One region of the Nocardioides kongjuensis genome, then DNA from elsewhere that is predicted to be linked to it. Evidence: riboswitches for the same ligand, from Rfam matches in the RefSeq annotation. Region 1 holds a riboswitch; the other holds the start of a gene.
What was found. Region 1 has a riboswitch for glycine ahead of BJ958_RS03340 (serine hydroxymethyltransferase). Riboswitches for the same ligand answer to the same signal wherever they lie in the genome.
Positions count from the first base shown of each region.

Region 2: linked by a shared signal. The riboswitch ahead of gcvP (aminomethyl-transferring glycine dehydrogenase) and the one ahead of BJ958_RS03340 (serine hydroxymethyltransferase) in region 1 are both predicted to bind glycine.

Region 1 covers NZ_JACCBF010000001.1:699,642-703,041, reverse strand. The annotation lists gene BJ958_RS03345 (endonuclease/exonuclease/phosphatase family protein) at 1-638, shown strand, start outside; gene BJ958_RS03340 (serine hydroxymethyltransferase) at 702-1,982, opposite strand; glycine riboswitch at 2,009-2,113, opposite strand; gene speB (agmatinase) at 2,249-3,229, opposite strand; gene BJ958_RS03330 (purine-cytosine permease family protein) at 3,226-3,400, opposite strand, start outside.
Region 2 covers NZ_JACCBF010000001.1:1,336,349-1,339,748, reverse strand. The annotation lists gene gcvP (aminomethyl-transferring glycine dehydrogenase) at 1-1,927, opposite strand, end outside; glycine riboswitch at 2,014-2,104, opposite strand; gene BJ958_RS06360 (MerR family transcriptional regulator) at 2,163-2,813, opposite strand; gene BJ958_RS06355 (bifunctional nuclease family protein) at 2,934-3,400, opposite strand, start outside.

The DNA.
Region 1 (3,400 bases):
GGAACCTCGCCGGGCGCTGGGACGCTCGGCACGCGGACCTGCTCTCGACGTTGGCGTGCGACGTCCTGTTGCTCACCGAGGTGTCCGATCGCATCGACCTGCCCGGCACGACCCACGTCACCGCGGCCACGATGGCCGCGCGCCGTCGCTGGGCCGCGATCTGGTCGCGGCACCCGGTCGCACCGCTCCCGGACCCGCATGGCGCGACGGCGATGGCCGAGATCGAGGGGTTGAGGTTCTGCTCCTCCGTCCTGCCCTGGCGGTCGTGCGGCTCGAGGTCGCCGTGGGTCGGCGAGACGACCGAGCAACGCACGCGCAACGCCGTCGACGCGATCTCGACAGCCCGTCCCGACGTGTGGGGCGGCGACTGGAACCACGCGATGGACGGTCGCGAGTACAGTGGATCCGCGGCCGGCAGACGACACCTCCTCGCCGCGCTGCATCAGCTCGGGCTCGGCGCGCCGACCGCGACGGCACCACACCAGATCGATGGGCTGCTGTCGATCGACCACGTCGCCGTGCCGGCGGGCTGGCAGGCACACGTCGAGCACCACTCGGCGCTCGTCGCGGGTGGGCGTCTCTCCGACCACGACGCCTATGTCGTCGAGGTCCTGCCGCGGAGCATCGACCGGGGCTGACCTGCCGAGCACGCCGTGCTCGCCGGTCCGCACGACCGGCGAGCACCGAGTGGCCAGTGTGCCTCAGCCGAGCCCCGGGTAGAGCGGGTGCGCCGCCGCCAGCGTCGCGACCCGGTCGCGCAGCTCGACCGCGACCGACTCGTCGTACGACGGCTTCAGCGCCTCCGCGATGATGTCGGCGACCTCGGCGAAGGCCTCGGCGTCGAACCCTCGCGTCGCCAGCGCGGGCGTGCCGATGCGCAGGCCCGAGGTGACCATCGGCGGACGGGGGTCGAAGGGGACGGCGTTGCGGTTGACGGTGAGGCCGATGGCGTGGAGGCGGTCCTCGGCCTGCTGGCCGTCCAACTCGGAGTCGCGCAGGTCGACGAGGACCAGGTGCACCTCGGTGCCACCGGTGAGCACCGACACCCCGGCGTCGACCACGTCCGGCTCCGTGAGGCGCGCGGCAAGCAGACGGGCACCTTCCAGCGTCCGCTCCTGACGCTCCCGGAACGCCGGCGAGGCGGCCATCTTGAACGCCACGGCCTTGGCCGCGACGACGTGCTCGAGCGGCCCGCCCTGCTGGCCGGGGAAGACGGCCGAGTTGATCTTCTTGGCCAGCTCGGCCTTCGACAGGATCACGCCGCCGCGCGGGCCGCCGAGGGTCTTGTGCGTCGTGGTCGTCACCACGTCCGCGAAGGGCACCGGGCTCGGGTGCAGGCCGGTCGCGACCAGGCCGGCGAAGTGCGCCATGTCGACCATCAGGTACGCCCCGACGAGGTCGGCGATCCGGCGGAACTCGGCGAAGTCCAGCTGTCGCGGGTAGGCCGACCACCCGGCGACGATCAGCTTCGGCCGGTGCTCCAGGGCGAGCCGCTCGACCTCGGCCATGTCGACCCGGAAGTCCTCGGCGTCGACGTGGTAGGCGACCACGTCGTAGAGCTTGCCGGAGAAGTTGATCCGCATGCCGTGCGTCAGGTGCCCGCCGTGCGCGAGGTCGAGGCCGAGGATCGTGTCGCCGGGGTCCAGCAGGGCGAACATGGCGGCGGCGTTGGCCTGGGCACCGGAGTGCGGCTGCACGTTGGCCGCCTCGGCGCCGAACAGCTCCTTCACCCGGTCGATCGCGAGCTGCTCGATGACGTCGACGTGCTCGCACCCGCCGTAGTAGCGGCGGCCCGGGTAGCCCTCGGCGTACTTGTTGGTGAGGACCGACCCCTGGGCCTCCATGACGGCGACCGGGGCGAAGTTCTCCGAGGCGATCAGCTCGAGCGTGCCCTGCTGGCGGGCGAGCTCGGCGCTGATCGCCGCGTGGACGTCCGGGTCGTAGTCGGCGAGGTGCTGGTCGAAGGCGTCGTTCGTGGACATGCGGAGGCTCCCGTCGTGGTGGTGTGCCTCCCCGCTCTGTCATCGGTGCCTGAGAGCTTCACCGCGACAGCGGCTTGCACCTTGGGCGCAGGACCGGTCATGGGTGGTCCTGTCTTTCCAGAGTCGCCTCGCACGGGCAGTGACGGTGCCTGAGAGTTTCTCGGGGAGAGTTGCTCCTACGGCGCCCCGCTCGGTGGCGAGGTCTCTCCTGCTTCGGCTACGAACGGCGGGTCTTCAGTTGTGTGACGGCGTCAGGATGGCACGCCTCAGGAGGTGACGGAAGAGGGCGTCTTGCTCATCAGGGTCACCAGGTCGAAGGCGACGGTCGCCGCAGCGACGCACGTGATCTCCGCGTGGTCGTAGTCCGGAGCAGTCTCGACGACGTCGGCGCCGATGATGTTGAGCCCGTCCAGCCGGCGCAGCACGTGCAGCAGCTCGCGGCTGTTGAGCCCGCCCATCTCCGGCGTGCCGGTGCCGGGCGCGAAGGCCGGGTCCAGGACGTCGATGTCGATCGAGATGTAGACCGGCGCGTCGCCGACCCGCTGCCGGACCTGCTCGGCGGCACCCTCGATGCCGAGGAAGTCGAGGTCGCCGGCGCGGATGATCCGGAACCCGAAGGACGCGTCGTCGACCAGGTCCATCTTGTCGTAGATCGGACCGCGGATGCCGATGTGGATCGACCTGTCCTCGGCCAGCAGGCCCTCCTCGAAGGCCCGGCGGAAGACGGTGCCGTGGGTGATCGGCGCCTTGAAGTAGGTGTCCCAGGTGTCGAGGTGGGCGTCGAAGTGGATCAGCGCGATCCGGCCGTGCTGGGCGTGTGCGGCGCGCAGCATCGGCAGGGCGACGGTGTGGTCGCCGCCGAGGGTGACGATCCGGCGGCCCGCCTGGCCGTGGACGTCGCGGGCCATGTCCTCGATCTGCTGCATGGCCTCCTCGATGTTGAACGGCGTGCACGGCACGTCGCCCGCGTCGACCACCTGGAACTCGTCCAGGGGCGCGGTGTCGAGCTCGACGTGGAAGCGCGGCCGCAGGTGGCGCGAGGCCTGGCGGATGCCCATCGGGCCGAACCGGGCACCGGGCCGGTACGACGTACCGCCGTCGAACGGGACGCCGAGGATCGCGACGTCGTAGTCGGGCACCGACTCGATCAACGGGATCCGCGCGAACGTGCCGAGACCGGCGTACCGCGGGACCTTGGTCGCCTCGAGGGCGCCGATCGGCTGGTGCGTGCTCACGCGGTTGCTCATGCAGACATCTCCGTTTCACGGGCGAGGAGGGTGGCCGACTGCCGGCGCCAGAGCCGCAGCAGGCCGAGATAGATGAAGAACGTCGCGACGCTCCCGACGATCCACGACGTGTCGACGGCGCCGGTCTGCTTGGCGATCGCGCCGACGTAGAGGGTCGTCGACATGAACGGG
Region 2 (3,400 bases), 640 kb from region 1:
CCTCGTAGACGCCGTGCGTCGAGGGGTAGGTGACCATGATCGCGGCGAGGGTCTCGGAGTGCTGCTCGCACTTGGCGCGCAGGTCGGCGAGGTCGACGGTGCCGTCGTCGTTGGCCTTGACCACGACGACCTTCATGCCGGCCATCACGGCCGAGGCCGGGTTGGTGCCGTGCGCGGAGGACGGGATCAGGCACACGTCCCGCTGTCCTTGACCGTTGGCCCGGTGGTAGTTGCGGATCGCCAGCATGCCGGCGTACTCGCCCTGGGCACCCGCGTTGGGCTGGATGGAGACCCGGTCGTAGCCGGTGACCTCGGCGAGCCAGCCCTCGAGCTGGTCGATCAGCTGGCGGTAGCCGTCGGCGTCGGCGGCCGGCACGAAGGGGTGCAGGTTGGCGAAGCCGGCCAGCGAGATGGGCTCCATCTCGGTGGTCGCGTTGAGCTTCATCGTGCAGGAGCCGAGCGGGATCATGCCGCGGTCGAGCGCGTAGTCGCGGTTCGAGAGCCGCGCGAGGTAGCGCAGCATGGAGGTCTCGTTGTGGTGGGTGTTGAACACCGGGTGGGTGAGGAACTCGGTGGTCCGCTCGAGGTCCTCGGGCAGCCCCGCGTCGCCCTCGGCCGACACCTCGGTGACGCCGAAGGCGCCGAGGACGGCGGCCAGCGTGGTCTCGCGGGCGGTCTCGCCGAAGGAGACACCGACCGTGTCGGCGTCGACGAGGCGCAGGTGGATCGACGCCTCGCGAGCGGCGGCGACGACGGCCTCGGCGCGGCCGGGCACCCGGACGTTGAGGGTGTCGAAGAAGGTCTCGTTGACGACCTCGACGCCGGCGGCCGCGAGGGATGCGGCGGCGCGCCGGGCCAGGCCGTGGATGTCGCCGGCGATCGCCCGCAGCCCGTCCGGACCGTGGTAGACGGCGTACATGCCCGCCGTGACGGCGAGCAGCACCTGCGCGGTGCAGATGTTGGACGTCGCCTTGTCCCGGCGGATGTGCTGCTCACGGGTCTGCAGCGCGAGCCGGTAGGCGAGGTGGCCCTCGGCGTCGACGGAGACACCGACCAGGCGGCCGGGCAGCTGGCGCTCGAGGCCCTCGCGCACGGCCATGAAGCCGGCGTGCGGGCCGCCGTAGAACAGCGGTACGCCGAAGCGCTGGGCCGAGCCGACGACGACGTCGGCCCCGAGCGCGCCGGGCGCCTCGAGCAGCGTCAGCGCGAGCAGGTCGGCAGCGACGACGGCCAGGCCGCCGTGCTCGTGGACGGCGTCGATGACCGGCTTGATGTCGGCCACGCGGCCCGACGCGCCGGGGTACTGGATGAGGACGCCGGAGACCGGGCCCTCGGGCAGGCCGTCGGTCAGGTCGGCGACGAGGATCTCGATGCCGAGGCCCTCGCAGCGGGTCGCGACGACGTCGATGGTCTGCGGCAGCGCGTCGGCGTCGATGACGAACGGACCGGCGGCCTTGCGGTTGGCACGGTGGGCCAGCGCGACCGCCTCGGCCGCGGCAGTGCCCTCGTCGAGCAGCGAGGAGCCGGCGGTGTGCAGGCCGGCGAGGTCGGCGACCATGGTCTGGAAGTTGATCAGCGCCTCGAGCCGGCCCTGAGAGATCTCCGGCTGGTACGGCGTGTAGGCGGTGTACCAGCTCGGGTCCTCGAGCACGTTGCGACGGATCACCGCCGGGGTGACGGTGGCGTGGTAGCCGAGACCGATCATCGACTCGCCGGGAACGTTGGTGCCGGCGAGTGCGCGGAGCTCGGCGGCCGCCGTCTCCTCGTCGACCCCGGCCGGCAGACCCAGCGGGTCGGTGGAGCGGATCGACTTCGGGACGGCGGCGTCCATCAGGGCGTCGAGCGATGCGTGGCCGAGGCGGTCGAGCATGGTCTCGACCTGGGCGTCGTCCGGGCCGATGTGACGGTTGACGAAGGGTGCGCTCATGAGCAGAGGTGCTCCTCGGGTCGGGGTCGATGAAATGAATCGAGCCCTCCCCCTCTGTCGGCGCGTCACTGCGCCTTCAGAGTTGCCTGCTCCGCACGGTCCTGGCGCCTGAGAGGTTCCGGGGAGGGATTGCCCCTTCGGCGCAGGCACGGGGCCTGACTCTCCCGTGCAGCATCAACAGCAGGAACAGCCTACAGGTACGACGCCTGTACGGCCGTCCTCGTCCGTTCGGTCGTCAGCCGACGTGGCGCGCAGCGCGGCGCGCGGCCAGCTCGTCGCCGGCGACCGGGCCGGTCTGCTCCGCGACGTTGGCGTGCTCGCTCGGGAGCTCGGCCAGCGTGCCCTCGATCTCGCGCCACACGCCGCCGATGGCGATGCCGAACACGCCCTGGCCGCCCTGCAGCAGGTCGATGACCTCGTCGTTGCTGGTGCACTCGTAGACCGAGGCGCCGTCGCTCATCAAGGTGACCTGGGTCAGGTCGTCGGTGCCACGCTCGCGCAGGTGGCTGACCGCGGTGCGGATGTTCTGCAGCGAGATCCCGGCGTCGAGGAGCCGCTTGATGATCTTGAGGATCAAGATGTCGCGGAAGCTGTAGAGACGCTGCGAGCCGGAGCCCTTGGCGCCGCGCACGCTCGGCTCGATCAGGCCGGTGCGGGCCCAGTAGTCGAGCTGGCGGTAGGTGATGCCGGCGGCGTTGCACGCGGTCGGGCCGCGGTAGCCGAGGTCGCTGGGCAGCGGCGAGACGTCGTCGGTGAACAGGAGGCCCTGCTCCTCCGCGGCAGCAGTCGCCGCGGTCACGTCCTGACCGACCTTCTCGGGCTGCTGCTCGTTCACGGAACCTCCAGGTCGCGGCGCTTCAGGCAAGGGGGATTGCACTGCTGTCATTTCGACTCCCTCAAGGTACGTCCGCGGCGTCGGGCCGGTCAAAGACGTCGCCGGGCGTGTCGCCGAAAACCCTCAACCTGAGCCTGAGGTTGACAGCTGACCCCCCTCGGGATCCGGGGCTCAACCCTCGGCGCCGAAGTCCTCGGGCGAGACGTGGTCGAGGAACTCGCGGAAGGCCTCGACCTCGTCCTCCTCCTCGGCGGGCGCGGCCAGACCGGCCTCGGCGAGGACCTCCTCGGAGCAGTAGATCGTCGTACCGGTGCGCAGGGCGAGCGCGATCGAGTCGGAGGGACGCGCACTCACCTCGACACCGGAGGCGAAGACCAGGGTCGCGTAGAAGACGCCCTCGCGGACGTCGGTGATCCGCACCTCGCTGAGCTCGTTGCCGGTCGCGGTGAGCACGTCGCGCATCAGGTCGTGGGTCAGTGGTCGCGGAGGGACGACGCCCTGCTGGGCGAAGGCGATGGCGGTGGCCTCGACCGCGCCGATCCAGATCGGCAGGTAGCGGTCCCCCGCGACCTCCCGGAGCAGCACGATCGGCTGGTTGGAGGGCATCTCCACCCGGACACCCATCACGTCGACCTCGC